DNA from 3 places in the Actinoplanes sp. NPDC026623 genome. Region 1 is predicted to be linked to each of the others. Evidence: predicted binding sites of a transcription regulator. Region 1 holds the regulator's gene; each other region holds the start of a gene.
The links. The regulator HrcA, encoded in region 1, represses chaperone genes, less so after heat shock. The targets are predictions, from matches to a motif close to GGTTNGCACNCTCNNNNNGAGNGTGCNAACC.
Positions count from the first base shown of each region.

Region 1 (9,660 bases):
ACAGAGGCGCAGACACCAGCACACGCTACCCGGCATCCGGCACGGGAGATCACCGGTCCGGGACCGCCGGATCGCTCAGTGGCCGTTGAAGGCGTCCCGCATGCGGGAGAAGAATCCGCCCTGCTTGCTCAGCTCGGCGATGTCCTCACCCCGGGTCTTCGCGAAGTCGCGCAGCATCCGCTCCTGGTCGGCGGTCAGCTTGGTCGGCGTCTTGACGTCGAGGTGCACGAAGAGCTCACCCCGGCCCTGGCCGCGCAGGTGCGGCACGCCCTTGCCCCGGATGCGCAGCGTCGAGGCCGGCTGGGTGCCCGGCTTGACCTCGATGTTCTCCTCGCTGTCCAGGGTCTTGATGGTCAGCCGCGTGCCCAGCGCCGCCGCGGTCATCGGCAGGGTCACCCGGCAGTGCAGGTCGTCGCCCTTGCGCGAGTAGACGTCGTGCGGGCGCTCGTGGATCTCCACGTAGAGGTCGCCGGCGGTGCCGCCGCCGGGGCCCACCTCGCCCTGCTGCGCCAGGCGGATGCGCATGCCGTCCTCCACGCCCGCCGGGATCTTCACCGTCAGGGAGCGGCGGGTGCGGATGCGGCCGTCGCCGGCGCAGGTCGGGCAGGGCTGCGGGATGACCGTGCCGTGCCCCTGGCAGACGTGGCAGGGCTTGGCCGAGACGACCTGGCCGAGGAAGGTGCGCTGCACCGACTGGACCTCGCCGCGGCCGCCGCACGTCTCGCAGGTCGCGAGGTGGGTGCCGGGCGCGGTGCCCGCGCCGGAGCACTGGGTGCACAGCACGGCCGTGTCGACGGTGATCGGCGCCTCGACGCCGAAGGCCGTCTCCACCAGGTCGAGCTCCAGGCGCAGGATCGCGTCGGCGCCCGGGCGGGTGCGCGGCCGCGGGCCGCGGGAACCGCCGCCGGCCGCCGTGCCGAAGAAGGCGTCCATGATGTCCTGGAAGCCCACGAACGGTCCGGCTCCGCCGGGGCCGCCGGGGCCGCCCGCGCCGCCGCCGGGTGCCAGCGGGTCGCCGCCGAGGTCCACGATCTGACGCTTCTGGTCGTCCGAGAGAACCTCGTACGCCGCGTTGATGTCCTTGAACTTCTCGTGCGCTTCCGGGTCCGGATTCACATCCGGATGGAATTGACGGGCCAGCTTGCGATAGGCGCGCTTGATCTCGTCGTCGGTGGCTTCGCGGCCGATGCCGAGAATTCCGTAGTAGTCCTTGGCCACAGGGTTCGAGTCCTCATGTCTGCCCCGCGCTTCGCGCTGGAGACCTTCGTCGCGGTTGCGTCAGTTTTGTGCCAGCAGGTCGCCAACGTAGCGTGCCACGGCACGTACGGTCGCGATGGTGCCGGGGTAATCCATCCGGGTGGGCCCCAGCACACCGAGCCCACCAACGATCGTCGTGCCTGGTCCGTAACCCGTGCTCACCACGGACGCCGCCCGCAGGTTGTCGATCTCATTCTCGTCGCCGATGCGGACCCGGGTGGTGCTGGGCTCGACCTCGCCGATGAGCTTGAGGAGGATGACCTCCTCTTCGAGCGCCTCCAGGACCGGACGCAGCGAACCCTGGAAGTCCAGCACGCCGCCCCGGGTCAGGTTCGCCGTACCCGCCAGGGCGAGGCGTTCCTCACTGCGCTCGACCAGTGTCTCCAGCAGCACCGACGCGACACAGGCCATCGTGGTGCGCTTCTCGGGGTCCGACTCGTCGACGAGCGCGGCCACCAGCGGCGGGGTGTCGGACAGCTTCTCGCCGCTCAGCTTAGTGTTGATCTTGCGACGCATGTCCAGCACGTCGTCGGTGTGCGTCGGCCCCGGCAGCTCGACCAGGCGCTGCTCGACCCGGCCGGTGTCCGCGATCATCACCAGCATCAGCCGGGTGGTGGAGATCGGCACCAGCTCGAGATGGCGCACCGACGAGCGGGCCAGGCTCGGATATTGAACGACGGCGACCTGGCGGGTGAGCTGGGCGAGCAGGCGCACCGTGCGGTGCACCACGTCGTCGAGGTCGACCGCGCCGACCAGGAAACGCTCGATCGCGCGCCGCTCGGCCGGGCTCAGCGGCTTGACCCGCGACAGCCGGTCGACGAAGAGGCGGTAGCCCGCGTCGGTCGGCACCCGGCCCGCACTGGTGTGCGGCTGCCGGATGTAGCCCTCCTCCTCGAGCACCGCCATGTCGTTACGGACCGTCGCCGGGGAGACCCCGAGCTGGTGGCGCTCGACCAGGGCCTTGCTGCCGACCGGCTCCTGGGTCGACACGTAGTCCTCGACGATGGCGCGCAACACTTCAAGCTTGCGGTCGTCGAGACTCACGCCGAACCCCTCCCCGCCGCCCTGGCACTCCTCAAAGTCGAGTGCCAGTCTACGTCGCCGCCGCGCCGCGCGCGATGATCAATCGTCGGTGCCCGCGGCGGCCAGCCGACTGTCTATTCTCCGACCTCGCCCGGGTGTTGCCTCGCCACGTTCGACCTGCGGTCCTACCGTGTGCGACATGACTGAACCGCCGCGCCCTCCCGGCGAGGGAGATCCCTCGGACCCCACCAGGCCATTCAACCCACATCCGGGTAACGATCCAGCCCCCGGATCGCCCCCGCCGCCGCCGGCGTACGGCTCACCGCAACCGCCGGCGTACGGCAGCCCACCGCCCACGTCCGGCGGCGGCTACACGCCACCGCCCACGTCCGGCGGCGGCTACCCGCCCCCGCCCGGCCCCGGCTACGGCCCGCCTCCCGGCGGCCAGCAGTACGGGCAGCAGTACGGCCAGCAGCCCGGCGGGTACCCCCCGCAGGGTTATGGTGCGGGCGGCGACGACAAGACCTGGATCCTGGTCACCCACTTCGGCGGCGCGGCCGGCGCCTTCCTCGGCGGCGGCTGCTCGGGCTGGATCGCGCCGCTGGTGGCGCTGCTGGCCCGGGGCAACCAGTCGCCCGCGGTGCGCGCCGAGGCGGTCAAGGCGCTGAACTTCCAGATCCTCTGGACCATCATCGCGATCGTCGGCTGGGTGCTGAGCTGCATCGTCGTCGGAATCTTCATCGGCCTGGCCGCCTGGGCCATCGCCACGATCTTCGGCGTCATCGCCGGCGTCAAGGCGAACAACAACGAGCCGTACAACTACCCGATGACGGTTCAAATGATCAAGTAGTGACCCGGCCGTGACGCCGGGTCCAGGCCCGGCGTCACGGCAGCAGGTCGCGGATCACCGCGTCGGCGAGCAGCCGGCCGCGCAGCGTCAGCACCACCCGGCCGTCGTCGTAGGCGCCCGGCTCCAGCAGGCCGTCGCCGAGCGCCTGCGCGGCGCCCTTGCGCCCGGTCGCGTCGAGCGCGGCCACCGGCAGTCCGTCGCTGAGCCGGACCCGCAGCATCACGTCCTCGACGTGGCGATCGGCGTCCGTCAGGATCTCCCGCCCCAGGCCGGGCGAGACACCCTCACCCACCCTTTTCGCGTACGCCGTGGGGTGCTTGACGTTCCACCAGCGCACGCCGCCGACGTGGCTGTGCGCGCCCGGCCCGAGTCCCCACCAGTCGCCGCCGGTCCAGTAGAGCAGGTTGTGCCGGCAGCGCGCCTGCTGCGTCGTCGCCCAGTTGGACACCTCGTACCAGGAGAAACCCGCGCCGCCGAGCGCGGCCTCCGCGGCAAGGTAGCGGTCCGCGGCAACGTCGTCCTCCGGGTACGGCAGCTCGCCGCGCCGCATCTTCGCCGCCATCCGGGTGCCGTCCTCGACGATCAGCGAGTACGCGCTGACGTGGTCCACCCCGGCCCTGATCACCGCGTCCAGCGAGGCGGCGAAGTCCTCCGGCCGCTCCCCCGGCGTACCGTAGATCAGGTCGAGGTTGACGTGCTCGAACCCGGCCTCGCGGGCCTCGACCGCCGCCTGCGGAGCCCGGCCGGCCGTGTGCTTGCGGTCGAGGATCGCCAGCACGCTCGGGGCGGCGGACTGCATGCCCAGCGAGATGCGGGTGAAGCCGGCCGCGCGCAGCGCCCGCAGCGAGCGCGGGTCGACCGACTCCGGGTTGGCCTCGGTGGTGACCTCGGCGCCGTCGGCCAGCCCCCAGGTCCGGTCGATGCCCTCGAGGATCCGGCCGAGATCGCCGGGATCGAGCAGGGTCGGCGTGCCGCCGCCCACGAACACGGTGTCGACCGGGGCGCCGGTGACGCTCGCGGCCAGCTTCAGCTCGGCCAGGACCGCGTCGGCGTAACCCTCCCGGCTCGCACCGCCCCCCAGCTCACCGGCCGTGTAGGTGTTGAAGTCGCAGTATCCGCAGCGGCTCGCGCAGAACGGGACGTGTACGTAGACCCCGAACCCGCGCCGGCCGACCGCGCTCAGTGCGCTATCGGGCAGGGACCCGTCGCTGGGTACGGGCTCACCATCGGGTGGAGGACCAGGCATTCCTCAAGTGTGCACGCACACGGTTAAGGTTCCGGCATGGAGCTGGTCCGTACCGCCACCGACGCCGGGGTGGCCACCTTGACGCTGGACAGCCCGGCGAACCGAAATGCCCTTTCCTCCCTGCTGATGCGAGAGCTGCTCGACGCGCTCGGCGCCGCGCTCACGGATCCCGCGGTCCGGGCGGTGGTGATATCGCACACCGGGCCGGTCTTCTGCTCGGGCGCCGACCTGAAGGAGACCGCGGAGGCCCGCAAGACCGGCAAGATACCCGCCGAACTGCTCGCGGACGTGCTGGCGGCGATCTGGGAGTTCCCCAAGCCGGTCCTGGCCCGGATCGCCGGCCCGGCCCGGGCGGGCGGGCTCGGCCTGATCGCGGCCGCGGACATCGCCGTCTGTACCCGGGAGGCGACGTTCGCGTTCTCCGAGGTGCGGCTCGGGGTGATCCCCGCGGTGATCAGTGCCACCGTGCTGCCACGGCTCGCGCCCCGCGCGGCGGCCGAGTTCTACCTGACCGGCGACGTCTTCGACGGCGCACGGGCGGCCGAGATCGGGCTGGTCACGGCCGCCGTGGAGGCCGACCGGCTGGACGCGGCCGTGGCCGCGTACACCCAGGCCCTGGTCCGCGGCGGCCCGCTGGCCCTGGCCGGCACCAAGCAACTGCTGCGCCGGCCGCCCGCCGACACCATCCGGGCGGATCTGGCCGACCTGTCGGAGCGCTCGGCCGGTTATTTCCGATCGGCCGAGGGCATCGAGGGCGTCTCGGCCTTCCGGGAGAAGCGTCCCGCCTCATGGGTCCCGGTGACGCACGACGCAAGCGCTCGTTGACTACGCTTGTCACCTGACGGAGGGAGTGTGCGTGCGGAGAAAGCCGGTTGTGCTGGTCGCTCTGCTCGCGCTCGTCGGCGCCCTCGGGGTCGTGGTCGCCGTCAATTCCATCGGCGGAAACCTGAAGCTGCCGCATATCGGGCCCGAGTGCACGGTGCGCGCCGACGGCGAGGTCACGCTCGATCTGGTCCAGATGGCGAACGCCGCGACGATCGCCGCGGTCGGCGTGCGGCGCAAGATGCCCGAGCGGGCCGTGGTGGTCGCGCTGGCCACCGCCTTCCAGGAGTCCAAGCTGGAAAACCTGGACAACGGCGACCGGGATTCGGTCGGCCTGTTCCAGCAGCGGCCCAGCCAGGGCTGGGGCACCCCGGAGAAGATCCAGGATCCCCGCTACGCCGCGAGCAAGTTCTACTCCTCCCTCAAGAAGGTCAAGGGCTGGGAGCGGATGCGGATCACCGACGCGGCCCAGCGGGTGCAGCGCTCGGCCTACCCGCACGCCTACGAGAAGTGGGCCGACGAGTCCGCGGTGCTCGCCAAGGCGCTGACCGGCGGCGCCATCGGCGCCGTCGAGTGCACGATCACCGGTGAGCCCGCGCTGCGCGGCGCCGCCGCCGCCACCGCGCTGGCGGCCGGCATGCGCCTCGACTGGGGCAGGGGCCTCGACTCCGTCGAGTCGTCGCGGGCCAGCGGCCTGACCGTCACCGTCCAGGACGCCAGGATCGGCTGGCGCTACGCGCACTGGCTCGTCTCGCACGCCAGCGGCACCGGCCTGTCCCGGGTGCGCTACGCCAGCCTCGAGTGGAACGCGCCCGACGGCAGGTGGCAGCCGGTAACCGGCGACCAGGCCGCGGACAACGGCACCGTCGTGGCCGAAGTCTTCAGCTGAACGACTCATCGACGGATGTGAGCAGCAAAGGCTTACTCCTCACCTTCGCATTCACGGCCGCTGGAGGCGTCCGGCACCGGCGGCCGGATGTTCCCTGGTCATAGCGCTGCGTATACATCGTCGTGGACAGACAGCGACCGGGCTGGTACTAGTTATTCGTGCTCCACGCCATCGAATGGGTCCTCCTCGGAGCCGCGAGCGTCACCGCCGTCATCATCGGAGTCAGCCGCTACAAGCCGGCCCGGGTCGGCCCCTGGCTGTTGCTCGCCGCCGCCGTCGCCTCGCTGGCCATCGGTGACGTCTTCTACGCCCTGCAGCGATTCGTGGCCGCGGAATTCTCCTACCTGGCGATGTTCGCCTTCGTCGCGCTGTCTCTGCTGCAGCTGACCCGCGGCGGCGCGATCCTCATGAATCGGGCCCGGCTGATCGACCTGCTCGCCTTCGCGTGCTCGGCGCTGCTGGTCGTGTGGGTCTTCATAATCGGCGACAGCGGACAGTTCGGCATGATCTCGGCCGCCGACGTGATCGGCGGCCTGCTGCTGGTCGGCGTCGCCGTGCGGCTGATCACGGCGGCCTGGTTCAACTGGTCGGCGGTGCTGCTCGGCATCGGCGCGCTGGGCATGCTGGTCAGCGACATCGCCTACCCGACCGCGCCCAGCCCGGTGACCGAGTCCGGCTACATCGTGCTCTACCTGGCCTGGGGCGCCGCGGCGTTACACCCGTCGATGGCCCGGCTGACCGGCCCGATACCGACCCGACCGGTCAAGTGGCAGAGCCACTGGACCGCGCTGCTGGGCATCTCCGTGGCAACGCCGCCGCTGGTCCTGCTGATCGAGGCCGTCTCCGGCACCGTCCGCGACGGCGTGGCGATCGCCGCGGCCGGCGGCCTGACGCTGGTGCTGACGTTCACCAGGCTCTCGGACTCGGTCGCGCAGAACGCCCAGGCGCTGACCCGCGAGCGGGTCCTGCGGGAGGCCACCGCGGCGCTCGTCGCGGCGGCCGACGAGACGGCGGTGGACGAGGCGGTCCGCGCCGCCGTCACCCAGCTGCTGCCCCCGCACGACGTGCGGCGCATCGTGTTCGCCGCGGACGACCGCCAGCTCACCCTGGCCGCCCTGCCCGCGGCGCAGACGGGTCCCCGCCCCCGGAGCTGGTGGCTGGACGAGCAGAAGAAGACCGACGACCAGGGCGCGGCCGAGGCCACCCTGGTCTGTCCGCTGTGGCTGGAACCGCTGGCGGTGGCCCGCCCGAACGGCGGCGCGCTGGTGCTGTCGGGCCGCATGGACATGCTGACCGCCAGCCGCGACGCCCTCGAGGTGCTGGCCGGGCAGGCCGCGCTGGCCCTGGACCGGATCTCGCTGGTCGAGGCGGTGGGCCGCCGCGACAGCGACCTGTACCTGCGTGCGGTGATCCGCAACACCGCCGACGTCATGCTCGTCATCGACGAGGACCAGCAGATCCGGTATGCGAGCCCCGCGCTGCGCGAGCTGATCGGCGTGGCCGAACTGCCGCCGTTCGCCACGCTGCACGACCTGGTCCACCCCGACGACCGCGGCCAGGTGCGCCGGGCGCTGCGCGACGAGGGCGACGGGGTGGTTTACTGCGCGCTGCAGCGCACGGACGAGCGCCAGATCCTGGTCGAGGCGACCTACCGCGACCTGCGTGACGACCGCCTGGTGCAGGGCTATGTGGTGACGATGCGGGACGTCACGCATTCGCACGACCCGATGGATCGGGTGCCGCACCTGGCGAACGTGGACGGGCTGCCCGCCTGGGTCAACCGCCGCAGCGCCCAGCACAAGTTCCGCTACTGACCCGCGGGCGCTTCCCGTCGGGGCGCGCCCTTTCGTCCCGCCGCCGCTTCCCGTCCCAGCGCGCCTCCCGTCCCAGCGCGCCTTCTCGTTCCGGCGCTCGGGATGCGGCGATCTGTGATTGGGCGCGCCGAAGCCCCGGACCAGGAGGCCCGGGGCTTCGGTCGTTGTCGCCTTGGTCAGCGGGTGATGCGGCGACGGCCGCCGGTGCCGACCACCAGGGCCACACCGATCGCGGCCAGCACGACCTGGAACGCCAGCTCGATCCAGTCGATGCCGTTGGTCGAGTCCACGCCGAAGGCTCGGGCGAGCACCGTGCCCAGCAGCGCGGCGACGACACCGATGACCATGGTCAGCCAGATCGGGATGTTCTGCTTACCGGGTACGACCAGGCGGCCGAGCGCGCCGATGATCAGGCCGACGATGAGAGCGGTGATGATGCCGGTGATGCTCATGGGGGTCCCCCTCGGGTCGAGAAGCTGTCGCGTTCGTCTGACCCGAGGAATTCCCGTGCTTTCCGGAACCCAAACCGATCTACTTCTTGGAGCCCTTACTTTCACCCGAGTCGGACGTCGACAGCGCGGCGATGAAGGCCTCCTGCGGCACCTCGACGCGGCCGACCATCTTCATCCGCTTCTTGCCTTCCTTCTGCTTCTCCAGCAGCTTGCGCTTACGGCTGATGTCACCGCCGTAGCACTTGGCGAGGACGTCCTTGCGGATGGCGCGGATCGTCTCCCGGGCGATGATCCGGCTGCCGATGGCCGCCTGGATCGGCACCTCGAACTGCTGCCGCGGGATGAGCTTCTGCAGCTTCGCCGCGATGGTGACGCCGTAGTTGTAGGCCTTGTCCTTGTGCACGATCGCGCTGAACGCGTCGACGGGCTCGCCGTGCAGCAGGATGTCGACCTTGACCAGCTCGGCGGCCTGCTCGCCCGAGGGCTCGTAGTCGAGCGACGCGTAGCCCTTGGTCTTGGACTTCAGCTGGTCGAAGAAGTCGAAGATGATCTCGCCGAGCGGCAGCGTGTAGCGCAGCTCCACCCGCTCGGTGGACAGGTACTCCATGCCGAGCAGCTGACCCCGGCGGCTCTGGCAGAGCTCCATGACCGCGCCGACGAACTCGTTGGGAACGAGGACCGTGGCCCGAACCGTCGGCTCATGGATCTCGGCGATCTTGCCCTCGGGGAACTCGCTCGGGTTGGTGACGACGAACTCCGCGGCATCCTCGGTGAAGACCCGGTAGACCACGTTGGGCGCGGTGGAGATCAGGTCGAGGTTGAACTCGCGTTCGAGCCGCTCGCCGATGATCTCGAGGTGCAGCAGGCCGAGGAAGCCACACCGGAAGCCGAACCCGAGCGCCGTGCTCGTCTCCGGCTCGTAGGTCAGCGAGGCATCGTTGAGCTGCAGCTTGTCGAGCGCGTCCCGCAGCGCCGGATAATCCGAGCCGTCGATCGGGTAGAGGCCGGAATAGACCATCGGCTTCGGGTCGGAGTAGCCGCCCAGCGCCTGCTGCGCCGGCCGGTTGTTGCCGGTGACGGTGTCGCCGACCCGGGACTGGCGAACGTCCTTCACGCCGGTGATGAGGTAGCCGACCTCGCCGACGCCGAGGGCGCCGGCCTTCTCCATCTCGGGCGAGACGACGCCGATCTCCAGCAGCTCGTGCACGGCCCCGGTGGACATCATCTTGATCCGGTCCCGGGCCTCGATCCGCCCGTCGATGACCCGGACGTAGGTGACGACCCCGCGGTAGACGTCGTACACCGAG
Region 1 is NZ_JBEZXZ010000018.1:56,783-66,442, forward strand. Features, by position in the region: gene AB0F10_RS08450 (16S rRNA (uracil(1498)-N(3))-methyltransferase) at 1-16, opposite strand, end outside; gene dnaJ (molecular chaperone DnaJ) at 76-1,218, opposite strand; gene hrcA (heat-inducible transcriptional repressor HrcA) at 1,279-2,301, opposite strand; gene AB0F10_RS08465 (DUF4870 domain-containing protein) at 2,480-3,130, shown strand; gene hemW (radical SAM family heme chaperone HemW) at 3,165-4,376, opposite strand; gene AB0F10_RS08475 (enoyl-CoA hydratase-related protein) at 4,413-5,201, shown strand; gene AB0F10_RS08480 (hypothetical protein) at 5,293-6,087, shown strand; gene AB0F10_RS08485 (PAS domain-containing protein) at 6,246-7,901, shown strand; gene AB0F10_RS08490 (GlsB/YeaQ/YmgE family stress response membrane protein) at 8,078-8,353, opposite strand; gene lepA (translation elongation factor 4) at 8,433-9,660, opposite strand, start outside.

Region 2 (9,660 bases), on a different contig from region 1:
TGATGATCCGCGAGGGCTGGGCGTTCGTGACCCGGCACCCGATGATGGGCCCGGCCATGTGGTCGGCCACCGCGTCCAACTTCGTCAACGGCGCCTACCTGGCGCTCTTCCCGCTCTACCTGGTGCGGGACCTGCACGCGCCGGCCGCCCTGGTCGGCGTGCTGCTGGCGGTCGACGGCGTCGGCACGCTGATCGGGGCGTCGCTGACGACCCGGATCACGAACGCGCTCGGCACCGCCCGCGGCCTGATCATCCTGGGCTTCGTGGAGGCGGCGGGCGCGTTCGTCATCCCGGCGGCGACCGGCCGGGCCGCGTACGTGACCTTCACCGTCGGCGTGCTGATCTTCGCCGGCACCGGCGTGGTCTTCAGCGTGACCACCCGCACCTACCGGCAGATCGCCAGCCCGCCGGAGCTGCTGTCCCGGGTGATGGCCACGGTCCGCTTCGTCTCCTGGGGTGCGATCCCGGTCGGCGGGCTGGTGGCGGGCGCCCTGGCCGGACCGCTCGGCGCCCGGGCCACCCTGCTGGTCTTCGCGGCGGCGGCGGTCCTCGCCCCGCTGGCGCTCTACTTCTCGCCGGTCCGGGGGCGGCGGGACCTGCTCGATCCGGCCGTGGCCGAGCACGCGGCGGCCGCCGGGTAGGTTCGGCGGTTGTGGACAGCGAGTTCTGGATCTCCGAACTGACCGACGACGACGTTCCCGCCGTGGTGGCCCTCTGCCGGACCGCTTTGGACCTGCCGGAGGACGCCGCCGACGCCGCGGACATCGTGCTGCGCCTGCGCGAGACCACCGGCACCGGCGGGTGGTCCACGACGCCGCGCAGGCTGGCGGGTTTCATCGCCCTGACGTCGGCCGGCCCGGGTCCCGCCGCGGCCGGCGCCGCGCTGTCGGGTGAGCCGGTCTCCGTCACCGGCGGGCGGGTCATCGGGGTGGCGCTGGGCTCCGTGTCGCACCGGGACTCCTCGATCGGGCACGTCGACCTGGTCGCCGTCGACCCGCAGAACCGCCGTCGCGGCGTCGCCCGGGCGCTGCTGGCCCGGGTCGAGGGCGCGCTGGCCGGCCTCGGCGCCGGCGACGTCGTCATCGCCGGCAACGCGCCCTACTACGCCTGGCCCGGCATCGACGTGCGCTACACCCCCGCGATCTGCGCCGCCATGGCGTTCGGCTTCGAGCAGGACCAGCCGGCCTGGAACATGACAGTGGACACCGCCGCCGCCGGGCTGGGACCGACCGCCGACCACGAGGCGCGGCTGGCCGGCGAGGGCATCGTCGTGCGGCGCGCCGGCGCCGAGGACGTGCCGGGTCTGGTCGGCTTCGCGCTGGCGAACTTCGGCAAGGGCTGGGCCGGGGAGATCACCCATTCGGTCGGGCGGGACCGGGCCGGCTGCCACCTCGCCCTGGCCAAGGACGGGTCCATCCTGGGCTTCGCCGCGTACGGGTCGTCGCGGCCGGGCTGGTTCGGGCCGATGGGCACCGCCACCGCCGCCCGCGGGCTGGGCATCGGCGCCCTGCTGCTGCGCCGGTGCCTCGCCGACCAGCGGGCGAGCGGGCACGACCGGGTGCAGATCGGCTGGGTCGGTCCCCTGCCGTTCTACTCGAAGGCGGTCGCCGCCCGCGTCGAGCGCGCCTTCCTGCTCTACCGCAAGCAACTCTGACGGCACCCGGGTACGCGAAAAGGGCGGGCCGCCGAAGCGACCCGCCCTTTCAGCAAGCTGGACTCAGAAGTCCATGTCTCCGCCACCGGGGCCACCGGCCGGGGCCGGGTTCTTCTCCGGCTTGTCCGCCACGACCGCCTCGGTCGTGAGGAACAGAGCGGCGATCGACGCGGCGTTCTGCAGCGCCGAGCGGGTGACCTTGGCCGGGTCGATGATGCCCGCGGCCAGCAGGTCGACGTACTCGCCGTTGGCGGCGTTCAGGCCCCAACCGGCTTCCAGGTTGCGCACCTTCTCCACCACGACGCCGCCCTCGAGGCCGGCGTTGACGGCGATCTGACGCAGCGGGGCGTCCAGCGCGACCTTGACGATGTTCGCACCGGTGGCCTCGTCGCCCACCAGGTCGAGCTTGTCGAACGCGGTCTTGCCGGCCTGCACGAGCGCGACGCCACCACCGGGGACGATGCCCTCCTCGACGGCCGCCTTCGCGTTGCGAACGGCGTCCTCGATGCGGTGCTTGCGCTCCTTGAGCTCGACCTCGGTGGCCGCGCCGACCTTGATGACCGCAACGCCGCCGGCCAGCTTGGCCAGGCGCTCCTGCAGCTTCTCGCGGTCGTAGTCGGAGTCCGACTTCTCGATCTCGGCGCGGATCTGGTTGACCCGGCCCTGGATCTGCTCGGCGTTGCCGGCACCGTCGACGATGGTCGTCTCGTCCTTGGTGATGACGACCTTGCGGGCCTGGCCCAGCAGGCTCAGGTCGGCGGCGTCGAGCTTGAGGCCGACCTCCTCGCTGATGACCGTGGCGCCCGTGAGGATCGCGATGTCGTCCAGCATGGCCTTGCGACGGTCGCCGAAGCCCGGCGCCTTGACGGCGACGGACTTGAAGGTGCCGCGCACCTTGTTGACGACCAGGGTCGCGAGGGCCTCGCCCTCGACGTCCTCGGCGAGGATGATGAGCGGCTTGCCGCCCTGCATGACCTTCTCGAGGATGGGGAGCAGGTCCTTGACCGCGGAGATCTTGCTGTTCGCGATGAGGATGTACGGGTCGTCGAAGACGGCCTCCATACGCTCGGCGTCGGTCATGAAGTACGCCGAGATGTAGCCCTTGTCGAAGCGCATGCCCTCGGTGAGCTCAAGCTCGAGCCCGAAGGTGTTGCTCTCCTCGACGGTGATGACGCCTTCCTTGCCGACCTTGTCCATGGCCTCGGCGATGATCTCGCCGACCGTGGAGTCACCGGCGGAGATGGAGGCGGTGGAGGCGATCTGCTCCTTGGTCTCCACATCCTTGGCTAGCTGCGACAGGGCCTCGGAGACGGCCGCTACGGCAGCCTCGATGCCCCGCTTGAGCGCCATCGGGTTGGCGCCGGCCGCGACGTTGCGCAGGCCTTCGCGGACCAGGGCCTGCGCGAGGACGGTCGCCGTCGTCGTGCCGTCGCCCGCGACGTCGTCGGTCTTCTTGGCGACCTCCTTGACCAGCTCTGCGCCGATCTTCTCGAAGGTGCCCTCGAGCTCGATCTCCTTGGCGATCGACACACCATCGTTGGTGATGGTGGGAGCGCCCCACTTCTTCTCGAGCACGACGTTGCGGCCCTTGGGACCGAGCGTCACCTTGACGGCGTCGGCGAGCTGGTTCATGCCACTCTCGAGGCCGCGACGAGCTTCCTCGTCAAATGCGATGATCTTGGCCATACGGCTGTGTCCTCCTGGACATTCGCGGTGCCGGGCCGGTCCGGCCCGTTTCCGCACGTTGAGAACGCTGCGGACGTCACCACCTGGCGATGTGACGTCCTCAGGTCGAGCCGGATAGCCCGCGACGACCGGTCCCGTGCCCCGGCACCGATGGCGATGCCGCTGCCGTGACCCCACCGTCCCGACCTGCTGGCACTCACGTGGCGCGAGTGCCAATCACTTGTTTAGCACTCTGATGGGGCGAGTGCAAGCAGAACGATCGGGCTCCGGGGTGCCCGGTTCGTGCACCCGCGCGGTCGAATATCCACGTCCTGCTTGCCCCGCGCCCGGTCACCGGGTAGCAAGGCAGCATGACCAGCACCCTGGCGCCGCCCGTCACCGTGCACCGGGTCACACCCGGCGATGCGGCCCGGATGCGGGCACTGCGGCTGGAGATGCTGGCCGACAGCCCTCTCGCGTTCCTGGAGACCCTCGCCCAGGCGGCGGCCCGGCCGCACGCCGACTTCCGGCGGCGCGTCGTGCAGGCCTCCTCCGGCGACCAGCTGGCCCAGTTCGTCGCGGACCCGGGCGGCCGGCTGATCGGCCACGCGGGCGGCACGGTGCTGCCCGAGGAGCCGGACACGACGGTGATCTTCGCGGTCTACATCACACCGTCACACCGGGGCACCGGGGTGCTGAGCGAGTTGATCGAGGCGGTCGCGCGGTGGTCGGTCGCGGCCGGCCGGCCGGAGTTGCTGCTCGAGGTCGTGGTCGGCAACGACCGGGCCGTCCGGGCTTATGAACGGCTGGGCTTCCGCGACATCGGCAAGCGGGTGCCGCACCCGGTCATCCCCGCCCTGACCGAGCTGCAGATGCGCCGGCGAGCCTAGGGCGGAAGTTGGTCGGGAGGACGCACGCACAGCGCCTCCGGCACTGGGTCGTTGGACCCCTAGGAGATTGTCACCAAGCTCAAAGGTGGGGCCACGTACGGCGTCACGTCCTCCCGCGTAGAGCATCCTGCCGAGCCTGAGATCCCGGCGCAAGTCCTCAGGGGAAGGAATCTCGACGTTAGGCAGATGTTCAGTTACTCTCCGTCAGCCCAGGAGGCCGGCGTCGCGAGCGCCGCGCAGCGACGGCTTGATCCGGTGCGTCGGCCCGACCTGCCCCGCGACGGCGTCCAGCGTCTTGAGCCCCTCGCCCGTGTTGTAGACGACGGTCTCCTTGTCGGGGTCGAGCCGGCCGCTCGCGACGAGCTTCCTGAGCACCGCGACGGTGACCCCGCCGGCGGTCTCGGCGAAGACGCCGGTGGTGCGGGCGAGCAACTGGATGGCGTCGCGGATCTCGTCGTCGTCGGCGTAGTCCATCCAGCCTCCGGTGCGGGTCACGGCCTCGATCGCGTAGGCGCCGGCGGCCGGGTCGCCGATGTTCAGCGACTTCGCGATGCCGGTCGGCTTCACCGGAATGATCTGGTCGGTGCCCTTGTGCAGTGCCGTGGCGATGGGGTTGCAGCCGGCCGACTGCGCGCCGAAGACGGTCCAGCCGCCCTCGGGCGCCTCGACCAGGCCGATCTCCACGAGCTCGGTGAAGGCCTTGTCAATCTTGGTCAGCAGCTCGCCGCTGGCCATCGGGACGACCACCTGGGCGGGGATGCGCCAGCCGAGTTGCTCGGCGACCTCGTAACCCAGAGTCTTCGAACCCTCGGCGTAGAACGGCCGGACGTTGACGTTGACGAAGGCGGTGTCCTCGAACTCGTCGGTCTCGACCAACTCGCCGCACAGCCGGTTGACGTCGTCGTAGGAGCCGTCGATCGCGACCAGCTCGCCGCCGTACACCGCGGTGGTGATGATTTTGCCCTGCTCGAGGTCGCCGGGGATGAAGACGATGGACGGAACCCCGGCGCGCGCGGCGTGCGCGGCGACGGAGTTGGCCAGGTTGCCGGTCGAGGCGCAGGCGAACCGGGTGAAGCCCAGCTCCCGGGCGGCGGTGAGCGCGACGGAGACGACCCGGTCCTTGAAGGAGTGCGTCGGGTTGGCGGAGTCGTCCTTGACCCAGAGCGGCGCCCGCAGCCCGATCTCGGCGGCCAACGCGGGCGCGCTGACCAGCGGGGTCAGGCCGGGGTCGAGGGTGACCCGGGTCGCGGGGTCCTGCCCGGTGGGCAGCAGGGCGGCGTAGCGCCAGATGTTCTGTGGGCCCGCCTCGATCGCCTCGCGGGTGACCGCGGCGAGCGCGGCGGCGTCGTAGGCGACCTCGAGCGGGCCGAAACACTCGTAACAGGCGTGCTGCGCGATCAGCGGAAACTCGGCACCGCAGCCACGACAGACGAGGGCCCGGGCGGGGCTGGCGGACTTGCTGGGGGCGTCGACGGCAGACGTCACAATGAGGCCTTCCTCTCATCTTTCCCCGGGCGTCATCGGACGCACATGGGGACGGAATTAGCACCTGCCGCACGCGGCCTCGTCATCGAGACATGCGCGGTGGTTGCCGGGGCGTCATCGGGCCGTTCCCTCAGCCCCTCTGGATGAGGTATTCAGTTGTGTTCCCAACACCTTACGACGCGGGCGGCGGAATCGGAGTCAACCGTCCCGAGGTGTGAGCGACGTCCTTTCCTCGGCCTCCCGGCCCGCGGGCCGAAAGCCGCGTGCAGGTGGCGGCGGGTGCCTAAGGTGACGCAGGTCATTCCACAACGCGCGGGAGGTCCGGCGTGAGCGCCGTCCTGGAGATTCAGGGTCTGCAGAAGACCTATCGCAGCCGCAAGGGGGTGCGCAGGGCCGTCGACGGCTTCGACATGCTCGTCGAGGCCGGGCAGGTGCACGGCTTCCTCGGGCCCAACGGCTCCGGCAAGACCACCACGCTGCGCACCCTGCTCGGGCTGATCAAGGCGAACGGCGGCCGGATGTCGCTGCTCGGCCACGAGGTGCCGCGGGCGCTGCCCGAGGTGATCGGCTCCGTCGGCGCGATCGTGGAGAGCCCGCAGTTCTTCGGCAACTTCTCCGCGCACGACACCCTCTCCCTGCTGGCCGACGCGGGCGGCGTGCACCGGGCCCGGGTCGACGAGGTGCTCGAACTCGTCGGGCTGCGGGACCGCTCGAAGGATCGGGTGAAGACCTACTCGCTGGGCATGAAGCAGCGCCTCGCGGTCGCGTCCGCGCTGCTCAAGAACCCGCGGCTGCTGATCCTGGACGAGCCCGCGAACGGCCTGGACCCGGGCGGCATCCGGGAGATGCGCACGCTGATGCGCAACCTGGCCGCCTCCGGGATGACCGTGCTGATCTCCAGCCACATCCTCGGCGAGATCCAGTTGATCTGCGACTCCGTCACGATCATCTCGGCCGGGCGCCGGGTGGCCGCCGGAGCCGTCTCCGACGTGCTCGCCCAGCACGAGACCTCCTCGGTGCGGGTCCGCGTCGAGTCGATCGGCGACCTCACCGCCTCCGCGGGAGCGTTGCGGGAGATCGGCGCCCAGGTGGTGGTCGAGGCCGATCACCTCATGGTCACCGGCATCGCCGAGCCGAGCGCGATCACCCGGGCGCTCGCCGCCCGTGACTTCTTCGTCAGCGAGCTGGCGCCGGTGACTGTCGACCTGGAGAGCGTGTTCCTCGAGCTGACCGGCACCACGCCGGTCGAGGGAGTGCACCGCCAGGTCGACCAGTCCGCGCCGGTGGCGGCCACCCCGAACGGCGGGTGGGGGCTGTGAACCTCTTCAGGGCGGAAATGCGGCGGCTCACCAAGCGCCGGGTCATCCGGTTCTTCGTATTCGGCACGCTGGCACTGCTGGCCGCGATCGTGGTGGGCATGTTCGCGACCCACCAGCCGAGCACCCCGTCGGTCCGCGCGGCGGCACAGGCCGAGGCGGACCGGGACTACCGGCTCGCCGTCGAGTCGCTCGCCGAGGAGATGAGGGCCTGCGAGACCGCCCGGGGCACGGCGCAGGCGGCGAACTACCCGCCCGACTGCGACCCCGGGTACCGGCCGTCCAAGGCGGACTACCAGGCCGAGTACTACATGCCGCCGACGTTCGTCTTCCGGGAGCAGTTCGGCCTGATGATCGTCACGCTGGCGGCGCTGCTCGCGGTGATGGCGTACCTCGTCGGCGCGAGCTACGTCGGCGCCGAGTGGAGCAGCGGCGCGATGATGAACCTGCTGCTCTGGCGCCCGCAACGGCTCAGGGTGCTGAGCACCAAGCTCGGCGCGCTGACGGCCGGCCTGACCGCGCTGACGGTGCTGGTGTCGGCGGCCTGGACCGGGCTCTTCGCGCTGGTTGCCGACCTGCGCGGGACGATGGACGCGATGACGTCCGGCGCGTGGCAGTCCTTCGTGCTCATGGAGGTGCGCGGGCTGGTGCTGGTGCTCGTCGCGGGCGCGGTCGGCTTCGGGCTCGCCTCGATCGGCCGGCATACGGCGATGGCGCTGGGCACGGCGATCGGCGCGATCATCGTGTTCCAGTTCGGCCTCGGCACCCTGCTCTCGCTGGCGCAGGTGCACTTCGTCGAGGCGTACCTGGTGCCGGTCTGGGCCACGGCCTGGATGGACAAGTCGATAACGGTGACCGACTGGCAGCCCTGCGACTCCGTGATCAACCCGGGTTGCCAGGCGGGAACGTTGACGCTCACCTGGCCGATGGCCGGCGGGGTGCTCGCGGCCCTGGTCATCCTCGTTGTGGGGGTGGCCATGTGGACTATGCGTAGCAGGGACGTCACTTAAGGTAGTTTCGGCGGGTCAGGCACACACTCGCACGGCGGGGATCGGCGGCTGCCACTATGCTGGCGATCCCCTTCGTACATCTGTGCGTGCTCTCCCACCGCCCAGGAGCGCCATGCAGCCCGACGCCGAACTCAACCAGCAGGTCCCGGCGCCCCGCGAGGCCGACGCCGACGAGACCACGCCGGCACCCGCGCTCTCCGACCGCGAGGTGCAGATCCTCGCGTTCGAGAGCAAGTGGTGGAAGCACGCCGGCTCCAAGGAACAGGCGATCCGCGACGCGTTCGGCCTCTCGTCGACCCGCTATTACCAGCTGCTCAACGCCCTGCTGGACAACCCGGCGGCGCTGGAGCACGACCCGGTTCTGATCGGCCGGCTGCGCCGCCTGCGCTCCACCCGGGCCCGCACCCGCCGCCGCTGAGGCGCCTAACCCGGCGCGTGCGTTGACGCGTACGCCTCCAGCCAGGCGACCTGCACCGGGTCCAGCGAGGCCCGCACCCGCGTGCGGGCGACGCCGACGTGCGCCGCGGTGACCGTGGAGGCGTCCAGCGACTCGCGCATCGCGGCGAGCGCCGCCTCGCGGATCAGCGCGGCGCAATCCGCGGCCGAATAGCCCTCCAGCGACGCGCCGAGCTCGTCCAGGTCCACCGCGCCGTCGAGCGGCACCGACCTGGCGGACGCGCGCAGGATCGCGGCCCGCGCCCCGGCGTCCGGCGGCGGCACGAAGACCAGGCGCTCCAGCCGGCCCGGGCGCAGCAGCGCCGGGTCGATCAGGTCGGGCCGGTTCGTCGCGCCGATCACCACCACGTTGCGCAGCGACTCCACCCCGTCCAGCTCGGTCAGCAGCGCGGCCACCACCCGGTCGGTGGTGCCGCCGTCGGTCGACTGGCCGCGGGTCGGCGCGAGCGCGTCCACCTCGTCCAGGAAGACCAGCGTCGGCGCGGCCTCCCGGGCCCGCCGGAACAGCTCCCGCACGGCCCGCTCGCTGTCGCCCACCCACTTGCTCAGCAGCTCGGCGCCCTTGACCGACAGCACGTTCGCCTTGCCCGTCCCGGCGATGGCCTTGACCAGGTACGTCTTGCCGCAGCCGGGCGGGCCGTACAGCAGGACGCCGCGGGGCGGCTGCACGCCGAGCCGGGCGAACGTGTCCGGATAGGTCAGCGGCCACAGCACCGACTCGGTGAGGGTCTGCTTCACCTCGACCATGTCGCCGACGTCGTCGAGGGTCACCTGGGCGACCTCCAGCGTCGACTCGGCCATCGAGGTCGGCCGGACCACATCGAGCGCGGCCTCGAAGTCGGCCATCGCCACGGTCGGCGACTCGGCGTCCTTCTGCCGCAGGGCCGCGCGGACCCCGGCCTCGCGGGCCAGGGCACCCAGGTCGGCGGCGACGAACCCGGGGGTACGCCCGGAGACGTCGTCCAGCCGCACGTCCTCCGCCAGCGGCATGCCCCGGGTCAGCACCCGCAGCTGCTCGAGCCGCATCGCCGCGTCCGGCAGCGGCACGGCCAGCTGGACGGCGAGCAGATCCGGCGCCCGCAGGGCGGGGTCGACCGCCTCGGGGCGGCTCGTCGTGCACACCACCGCGCCGCCCGCCTTCAGCAGCTCCGCGAGCACCTGGCGGAAGACGGTCGACAGCGGCC
Region 2 is NZ_JBEZXZ010000002.1:71,790-81,449, forward strand. Features, by position in the region: gene AB0F10_RS01060 (MFS transporter) at 1-641, shown strand, start outside; gene AB0F10_RS01065 (GNAT family N-acetyltransferase) at 653-1,654, shown strand; gene groL (chaperonin GroEL) at 1,718-3,340, opposite strand; gene AB0F10_RS01075 (GNAT family N-acetyltransferase) at 3,691-4,209, shown strand; gene thrC (threonine synthase) at 4,414-5,694, opposite strand; SAM riboswitch class I at 5,707-5,844, opposite strand; gene AB0F10_RS01085 (ATP-binding cassette domain-containing protein) at 6,021-7,013, shown strand; gene AB0F10_RS01090 (ABC transporter permease subunit) at 7,010-8,020, shown strand; gene AB0F10_RS01095 (DUF3263 domain-containing protein) at 8,061-8,438, shown strand; gene AB0F10_RS01100 (AAA family ATPase) at 8,444-9,660, opposite strand, start outside.
Region 2: groL (chaperonin GroEL) is a predicted target of HrcA. The motif match lies at 3,528-3,558, and genes of this name have one in related genera.

Region 3 (9,660 bases), on a different contig from region 1:
CTGCTGGAAGTAGCGGTCCTTGGAGTAGGACTTCGCCTGGCCGCGCGACTGCATGGCGCCCAGTGAGCCCATGCCGCGGTAGGTCTTGAACTGCTTGCCGTTGATGAAGATCAGGTCGCCGGGGCTCTCCTCGGAGCCGGCCAGCAGGCCGCCGAGCATCACGGTGTCGGCGCCGGCCACGATCGCCTTGGCGATGTCGCCCGAGTATTGGATGCCGCCGTCGGCGATGACCGGCACGCCGGCGGGGCGGCAGGCCCGGGAGGCCTCCATGACCGCGGTGATCTGCGGGACGCCGACACCCGCGACGATCCGGGTGGTGCAGATCGCGCCGGGGCCCACGCCCACCTTGACCGCGTCGGCGCCCGCGTCGACGAGGGCCTTGGCGCCCGCGTACGTCGCGATGTTGCCGCCGACGATGTCGACCGCGGTGTCCTTCTTCAGCAGGGCGACCATCTCCAGCACGGCGCGCTGGTGCCCGTGCGCGGTGTCCACGATGACCACGTCGACGCCGGCGTCGATCAGGGTGCGGGCCCGCTTGTAGGCGTCGTCGCCGACGCCGACCGCGGCGGCGACCCGGAGCCGGCCCTGCGGGTCCTTGGTGGCGTTCGGGTACTGCTCGCTCTTGGTGAAGTCCTTGACCGTGATCAGCCCGCGCAGCCGGCCCGCGTCGTCGAGCAGCGGCAGCTTCTCCACCTTGTGCCGCTGCAGCAGCGCCAGGGCCTCTTCCTTGCCGACGCCGACCGGCGCGGAGATCAACGGCGCCTTGGTCATGACCTCGCGCACCTTGACGCTGTCGTCGGTGACGAAACGCATGTCGCGGTTGGTGACGATGCCGACGAGCACGCCGTCGGCGTCGACGACCGGCAGCCCGGAGATGCGGTAGCGCCCGCAGAGCTGGTCCACCTCGCGCAGGGTGTCGTCGGGGCTGCAGGTGACCGGGTTGGTGATCATCCCGGACTCGGAGCGCTTCACGAGGTCGACCTGGGCGGCCTGGTCCTCGAGCGAGAGGTTGCGGTGCAGCACGCCGATGCCGCCCTGGCGGGCCATCGCGATCGCCATCCGCGCCTCGGTCACCGTGTCCATGGCGCTGGAGATCAGCGGGATGGAGAGCTCGACGTTTCGGGTCAACCGGGTGATCGTGTTGACGCGGCTCGGCACGACGTCCGATTCGCCCGGCTGGAGCAACACGTCGTCGAAGGTGAGACCCAGCGGAACCGTGCGGGCCGACTCGTTATCCACAGATCATCCCTAGCGAAGAGGCGGAGTGTTCATCCTACCCATCCGGTCAGGGCCTTCTGTCGGGCGGACAGCGCGTGCGGGCCAGCACACATCGGCCGCACATGGGTACGGTAGACATCGTGCAAGAAGAGCCGATCGACCCGTTCAACGGCGACCCCGCCGACCCGGCCGCCGGTCTCGACGACCTCTCGGAGGACGCCGAGAGTGATCCGCTGACCGAGCCCGAGCGGCAGGACGTCCTCGAGGACCTCTCCGACCTGGAGATCTACCAGGCGTTGCTGAGTCCGACGGGCATCCGCGGCCTGGTGATCGAGTGCGAGGACTGCCACGAGCCGCACTACTTCGACTGGGATCTGCTCCGGGGCAACCTGCGCCACCTGCTGAGCAACGGCCGCCCGCGGGTGCACGAGCCGGCCTACGACCCCGACCCGGACCACTACGTGACCTGGGAATACGCCCGCGGCTACGCCGACGGGGTGCACGACACACTGACCGAGGGCACGGACGACGACGCTTCCTGATCGCCGTCCGGGCCCCCGGGTGCAAACGCCTTACGTTTAGGCGACCAGACCGGCCCGGAAGCCGGCGGCCACCGCATGCGCCCGGTCGCGGGCGCCCAGCTTGCGGAAGAGCCGCCGAGCGTGGGTCTTGACGGTGTCCTCGGAGACGAAGAGCTCGCGCCCGATCTCCGCATTGCTCTTGCCGTCGGCCATCCCCCGCAACACCTGCAACTCCCGCTCGGTGAGCGTGAGCCGCCGGCCCGTGGGTGCGTCGGTCCGGCCGGTGTCGTTACCCGGCCACACCATCGGCCGGCCGGTGGCCGGGTCGATGTCCGATCCGTCGCCTCGCTGGGCGGGGACCATCGGTGAGTTCGGCAGCATCGCGGGTACGCCGGCACCGTTCGGCGTTCCGGCCATGGCCAGACCGTCGCGGTGCAGGCCGCGAGCGGCCGCCGAGTTGTTGTTGCGCCCCGCGCCGCCGACCGTGGCGGGCTGGGCGTTCGCTCCGTTGATCGGCATTCCCTGCGGCCGCACCGGCAAGAGCAGGAGCAGCAGCGCCTTGGCGACGACGCTGACCAGATCGTGCTCGACGCCGCGGATGACACCTCTGGCGCCGGCGGCGACGGCGGCCGCGGCGACCCGGGGGTCTTCGGCGCCGAAGAGTACGACCTGCGCCTGCGGGGCGCGGGCGAGGACGCGACGGGTGAAACCGACGCTGTCGGGACGGGTCACGGCGGTGTCGGCCAGGACAACCTCGGCCGGCCTTTCAGCCAGTCGGATCATGGCCTCGGTCTCGCTGACCGCCGTCCGCACGACCCCGGTCATCCCGAGCCGGGCCGCGGTAGAGGCGACGGTCTGGGCCGCAAGTGGGGTTCGGACGCACACGAGGACGGTACGCACAGTGATCCTCCTTCTCTCTCAGAGGAGATCACGCAACGGCCGCAGCATTACGCGCTTTAGATGGAAAAATTAGGAAACATCGGTACTGCTTGGAGCACCGATGAGATACGGCTGGCGAAGACATCGACAAGTCGGGTGTGATCCGGCGTTCGCCGGGGTACACGGGCGGCAGGCCTGAGTAAGGCCCCTCACTAACAGCACTCCGCGGTGCCGCGCGGGAGGAGGGTGTTGATGTCGAACGTTCGCAGACTGCCCGGGCCCATCGCCGACCTTTGGGAATGGCAACGACTCGGCCTGTGCAGAGGGCGCGACAGCGCCCAGTTCTTCCACCCGGACGGTGAGCGTGGTTCGTCCCGCAACCGTCGGGAGGCGAACGCCAAGACCATGTGCGGTGCCTGTCCGGTCCGGGCCGAGTGCGCTGCTCACGCACTGGCTGTCCGTGAGCCCTACGGGGTATGGGGAGGTTTCAGCGAAGCGGAGCGGCTGCGGCTGCTCGCGGTCGGCTGGGAGGACCTTGCCGATCGGCATCACGGACGGGTCGATCTTGCCCGGCTGGAGGCCCGCCTCGGCCGGCCCCACAAGTCGACGGTCCCGGCACAACGGCAGGTTCCGGCGGCCTGACGCCGGTCGACGCGCGGCACCACACAGCTGCCGACGCGCTTCCCTGCGGGGAACCACGTCGGCGTGTTCAACGGCGTGTTCGCCGCATCGGTGGACATGCAAGCCACCGTACGAGCGAACTTGGGGTTGACGTCGGACCAAAAGTGCGGCTTTTGGGTGACCCCGTCAGTCGACCGTGACCTGCACGGAATGCCATCCCGTCGCCCCGTCCGGGGCCGGCGCCGCGGGGGTGCTGGTCTGGGTGCCGCCGCCGGCGTCGGTGGCACGGACCCGCACCGCGTGCTCACCCGGCGTCGCCTGCCAGACGTAGGACCACTGAACCCAGGTGTCCGCCGAAACGGCCGGCGCGAGGGTCGCCGGCGCCCACGGGCCGTCGTCGATCTGGACCTCGACCCGCGCGATGCCGCGGTGCTGAGCCCAGGCCACGCCGGCGACGGTCACGGCTCCGGCCTTGCGCCCGGCGCCGTCGCGGGGCGTGTCGATCCGCGACTGGGTCTTGATCGGCGCCTGCGCCGACCAGCCCCGCGGCACCCAGTAGGCGTCGAAGTCGGAGAACCGGGTCAGCTCGATCTCGGTGATCCACTTACAGGCCGAGACGTAGCCGTACAGGCCGGGCACGACCATGCGCACCGGGAAGCCGTGCGACACCGGCAGGGGCCGGCCGTTCATGCCGACCGCGAGCAGGGCGTCCCGGCCGTCGCGCAGCACCGCGGTCGGGCTGCCGCAGGTCCAGCCGTCGGCCGAGCGCTGCACCACCTGGTCCGCGTCGGGCAGCGGCTGCGCCTCGTCCAGCAGGTCCTTGATCGGGGTGCCGAGCCAGAGCGCGTTGCCGATCAGGTCGCCGCCGACCTCATTGGACACGCAGGCCAGCGTCACGTACCGCTGCACCATCGGGCGCCGCAGCAGCTGCTCCCAGGTGATGGTGATCGGGTTGCGGACCATTCCGTGAATGCGCAGCTCCCAGGTCGCCGGGTCGATCTGGGGTGGATACAGCGCGGTGTCGATCCGGTAGAAGTCGGAGTTGGACGTGACGTAGGCGACCGCACCCCGCGCCTGGGCGCCGGCCGGCACGGCGGGGGCCGGCCGCACCGGCAGCGGCAGCACGACGGCGTTGCGGGCGGCGGTCACCGCGCGCCGCGAGGTCAGGAACCGGCCGCCGAGGCCGCCCACGGCGGCCACCGCGGCGGCGCCGGCCACCGCGAGCAGGAATCGGCGCCGGCTCTCCGGCTGAGCCGCCGGATCCGCCGAGGCCGCGGGGCTGTCCCCGACGGCACCGCCCACCCGGGACGCGCCGGGGGCCGTCACCAGCGCCGGGCTGCCGGCCAGCGCCGGGCTGCCGGCCGGTTCCGCCTCGACGGCGAGCCTCACCAGGTAGCGCAGCGCCACCACCGCGACGACGGCGGCGACGATCGACGGCAGCACGGCTGTGAACCCGGCGTCGTGCCGGGTGCCGGCGGCCGTCACCCCGATCGCGCCGAACAGGGCGACGCCGGCCATGGCGAGCGCCCAGCTGCGCAGCGCGATGACGCCGAGCAGCGCGGCGTAGCCGCAGAGCAGGATCGCCGTGCCGGTGATCAGCGCGGTCTTGTCGTGGGTACCGAAGACGGCGATGCCCGCGTCCTTCACCGAAGCGGGCACGTTGTCGACCACCACGCCGCCAACGGCGAGCAGCGGCGACGAGAGCGGGCCGGTCAGGACGGAGACGATCTCGGCGGCGCCGACGGCGGCACCGGCCGCGGCGACACCGGCCAGCGCGGCCCGCGACGAGAGGTTCACGCCTCCATCCTGCATCGGCGCACCCGAAACAGCCCTTACGGTTCGGTGACGGCCATCCGCAGCGGCGGCAGGGCGGCCACCAGCTCGTCCAGCAACTCCGCCGCGCAGCGATCGGGGCGGGGCTCCGGCAGCTTGGGCACGCCCTCGGCGGGCAGCTCCCAGATCACCCGGCCCGGGTCGAGCCGCTCCAGCGTGGCGTACCACTGCTGCAGGGGCTCGCGGAGCTGTACGTGCGCCGCGAAGTTGCGCCGCCGCCGGGTCTCGTCGCTGTCGCGGCGCCGCTGCAGCGTCTCGACCTCGGGCAGGCCGACCAGCACCATGTCGGCGAACCCGAGCCGCCCCGCGCGGAACGCCTCCCTGGTCACCGTCAGCTCGCGATCGAACCGGGCCCGCGGCGCCAGCCCCAGCGCCGCCATCCCCCAGGCGTAGTGCAGCTTCACCGGGTCGGTGTCGCAGAACGCGACGCCGTCGGCGCGCTCGAGGTCGGTGGCCTGCGACCAGCGGCTCATGCTGACCCGCGCCCAGTGCCGGGCCAGGGCCATCGCGTCGGTCGGCTCCCGGCCGGTCGCGGCGTACTCGGCGACGTAACGGCCGACGTAACGCCGGCACCACGACGTCTTGCCGGCCGCGGTCGGACCTTCCACCACGACGATCATCCCGCGCCTCTTTCCCCGAATCCCCGCATCACACACGAGAAAGGGCGCGCCGCGGAATGCGACGCGCCCTTTTTACTCTTTCGACTCAGAAACCCGGGCCGTGCTGATGGCCGTGGCCACCGTGGCCGTGGCCGCCTGCAGCGGCGGGCTCCGGCTCGGCCGGCTTCTCCACCACGAGGCTCTCCGTGGTGAGCAGCAGCGCGGCGATCGAGACGGCGTTGGACACCGCACTGCGGGTCACCTTCACCGGGTCGATGATGCCGGCCGCGACCAGGTCGACGTACTCGTCCGTGGCCGCGTTGAGGCCGTGGCCCCAGCCGAGCTCGGCGGACTTGCCGGCCACCACGTAACCGTCGTGGCCCGCGTTCTGCGCGATCCAGCGAAGCGGCTCGACGAGCGCCTTGCGGACGATCTGCACGCCGACCGCCTCCTCGCCGGTGAGGCCGAGGTTGCCGTCGAGCGTCGAGGCGATCTGCGCCAGGGCGGCGCCGCCGCCCGGGACGGTGCCCTCCTCGACCGCGGCCTTGGTCGCCGCGATGGCGTCCTCGATGCGGTGCTTGCGCTCCTTCATCTCGACCTCGGTCGCGGCGCCGACCTTGATCACCGCGATGCCGCCGGAGAGCTTGGCCAGCCGCTCCGAGAGCTTCTCGCGGTCCCAGTCGGAGTCCGAGGCCTCGATCTCCTTGCGGATCTGCGAAACCCGGTCCTCGATCTCGGCCTTGCGGCCGCCACCGTCGACGATGGTCGTGCTTTCCTTGTCCACCACGACCCGCCGGGCGGTGCCCAGCATGTCGAGGGTGACCTGGTCGATCTTGTAACCGAGCTCGGGGGCGATGAGCTCGCCGCCGGTCGCGATCGCGAGGTCCTGCAGCATCGCCTTGCGCCGGTCACCGAATCCGGGAGCCTTCACGGCGACGACCTTGAAGGTCTTCCGCAGCGCGTTGACGACAAGCGTCGACAGCGCCTGGCCCTCGACGTCCTCGGCGACGATGAGCAGCGGCTTGCCGCCGGAGAGAACCTTCTCCAGCAGCGGCAGCATCTCCTCGACGCTGGAGATCTTCTGCGTCGTGATCAGCAGGTAGGCGTCCTCCAGGACGGCCTCCTGCGACTCGGCGTCGGTCACGAAGTTCGGGGAGATGAAGCCCTTGTCGAACTGCAGACCCTCGGTCACGTCGAGCCCGGTGTCCAGGACGGACCCCTCCTCGACGGTGATGACGCCGTCGCGGCCGACCTTCTCCATCGCCTCGGCGATGAGCGCGCCGATGGTGGCGTCCTGCGCCGAGATGGTGGCGACGTTCGCGATGGACTTCTTGTCGTCGACCTCGACCGCCTTCTCCAGCAGGGCCTTGGAGACGGCCTCGGCGGCCAGGTCCATGCCGCGCTTGAGCGCGATCGGGTTGGCACCCGCGGTCACGTTGCGCAGGCCCTCGCGGACCAGCGCCTGGGCGAGCACGGTCGCCGTGGTGGTCCCGTCGCCGGCGACGTCGTTGGTCTTCGTCGCCACCTCCTTGACCAACTGGGCACCGAGGTTCTCGTACGGGTCGGAGAGCTCGATCTCCTTGGCGATGGTGACACCGTCGTTGGTGATCGTGGGCGCGCCGAACTTCTTGTCGAGGACGACGTTGCGGCCGCGCGGCCCGAGAGTGACCTTGACCGTGTCGGCGAGCGTATTGACGCCGTGCTCCAACAGGTGCCGGGCGTTGTCCGAGAAACTGAGAATCTTCGCCATTTATGGTCCCTTCAACGCACCGGCGCCCTGGACCGGAAGAGCCGGGCCAGGGCGCTCAGCACTGTCAGATCAGGTCTACTTCTCGATGACCGCGAGGACGTCGCGGGCGGAGAGCACCAGGTACTCCTCGCCGGCGTACTTGACCTCGGTGCCGCCGTACTTCGAGTAAAGGACGACGTCGCCGACCTTCACGTCGATCGGAACGCGGTTGCCCTTGTCGTCGATCCGGCCGGGGCCGACGGCGAGGACGGTGCCCTCCTGCGGCTTCTCCTTGGCGGTGTCGGGGATCACGATGCCCGACGCCGTCGTGGTCTCGGCCTCGTTCGCCTGGACCACGATGCGGTCCTCGAGCGGCTTGATCGCAACCTTTGTCGCGGTAGTCACGGGCATACCCTCCTGGGTACAGGTGTTATCGCCGGCCAGTTGACAGGCCGGGCTGATGCCTCATGCCACCGGGCGGGGCCGTCGTCGCGGGTGCCGGTCCGCCTGGCGCAAGCGCACGTCCCCAAAAACGGGAGCACGCTGGCACCCTCAGGTTGAGAGTGCTAATCGGAGGTTATGCCGGAACTAGCACTCCGTCAACCAGAGTGCCAACACGTCAGCTTCCAGCAGAATGACTTCCGTGGACCTCGAACTGCTCTCCGCCCTGCGTACCGCCGATGGCTCCGCCGCGCTGGCGGCCGCCGCCGGCGTCGCCGGCACGGACCCGCTCAGCGCGGCCACGGCCCTGCGCTCGCGCGGGCTGCCGCCCGCACTGGCCGCCGCCGCGCTCACGCAGGCCGACCTGCGGATGCGCGCGGAGGCGAAGTTCGGCGCGGCCGGCGCCGAGATGTTCTTCACCCGGGCCGGGCTCGAGCAGGCGACGCGGGCGGTGGTGGCCGACCGGCGCGCCGCGCGGCTGCGGGCGGCCGGCGTGGGGACCCTGGCCGACCTCGGCTGCGGCCTCGGCTCGGACGCGCTGGCCGCGGCCCGCCAGGGCATCCGGGTGCACGCCGTCGACGCCGACCCGCTGACGGCCGCGCTCGCCGCCGCGAACGCCGAGGCCGCCGGGCTGGCCCACCTGGTGACCGTGGAGTGCGCGGACGCGACGAGCGTGCCGGTGGAGCGGTTCGACGCGGTCTTCGCCGACCCGGCGCGCCGGCGGGCGGGCCGCGGCCGGCTGATGGACCCGCGCTCGTGGTCGCCGCCGTGGGACTTCATCGCCGCCCTGCCCGGCCGGGTGCCGCGCACGGTGCTCAAGCTGGCGCCCGGCATCGACCACGCGCTGCTGCCGCCGGGCGCCGAAGGCGAGTGGGTCAGCGTCGGCGGCGATCTGGTCGAGGCCGCGTTCTGGTGCGGCCCGCTGGCGCGGTCCGCCCGGCGCGCGGTCCTGCTGCCGTCGGGGGCCGAGCTCACCGGCTCGGGGGTCGAGGCCGCACGCCTCGGCCCGGTCGGCTCCTTCCTGTACGACCCGGACCCGGCCGTGGTCCGCTCGCACCTCGTGGCCGAGTTCGCCGAGGCGATCGGCGGCCGGATCGCCGACCCCGACATCGCGTACGTCTACACCGACGCCGCCGTCGACACCGTGTTCGGCCGGCGACTCGAGATCACCGACGTGCTGCCGTTCTCGCTGAAGCGGCTGCGGTCGCTGCTGCGCGAGCGCGGCGTCGGGCGGCTGGAGATCCGCAAACGCGGCTCCGCGCTCGAGCCCGAGCAGCTCCGCCGGGACCTGCGGCTCAGCGGCAGCGCCGCGGCGTCGCTGGTGCTGACCCGCGTTGCGGGAGCGCCGACGGTGCTGCTGTGCCGGTAGGGACGGCCCTTAGGGTTGTTCCTCGTGGCGAAGAAGGCTGCCGGCACCCCGGCCACCGTATTGCTCACCGCGCAGCGGGTCGCGCACGAGCTGCACCCGTACGACGTCCCGGCGGACGCCCACGACTACGGCGCGCTGGTCGCCGAGGCCATCGGGGTGGCGCCGGCGGCGGTCTTCAAGACGCTGATCGCCGAGGTCGACGGGCGGCTCACCGTCGCCGTCGTCCCGGTGACCGGCGAGTTGGACCTCAAGGCGCTGGCGAGCGCCGCGGGCGGCAAGCGCGCGGCGCTGGCGGATCGGGCGGCGGCCGAGCGCAGCAGCGGCTACGTCCGCGGCGGGATCAGCCCGCTCGGGCAGCGCCGGCGGCTGCCGACGGTCATCGACGACTCGGCCGCCGGCCTCGACCTGATGTACGTCTCGGCCGGGCGTCGCGGCCTGCAGGTCTCGATG
Region 3 is NZ_JBEZXZ010000069.1:29,776-39,435, forward strand. Features, by position in the region: gene guaB (IMP dehydrogenase) at 1-1,239, opposite strand, end outside; gene AB0F10_RS21320 (DUF5319 domain-containing protein) at 1,359-1,760, shown strand; gene AB0F10_RS21325 (response regulator transcription factor) at 1,797-2,639, opposite strand; gene AB0F10_RS21330 (WhiB family transcriptional regulator) at 2,871-3,260, shown strand; gene AB0F10_RS21335 (molybdopterin-dependent oxidoreductase) at 3,426-5,036, opposite strand; gene AB0F10_RS21340 (hypothetical protein) at 5,072-5,692, opposite strand; gene groL (chaperonin GroEL) at 5,778-7,421, opposite strand; gene groES (co-chaperone GroES) at 7,497-7,811, opposite strand; gene AB0F10_RS21355 (class I SAM-dependent methyltransferase) at 8,044-9,210, shown strand; gene ybaK (Cys-tRNA(Pro) deacylase) at 9,235-9,660, shown strand, end outside.
Region 3: groES (co-chaperone GroES) is a predicted target of HrcA. The motif match lies at 7,942-7,972, and genes of this name have one in related genera.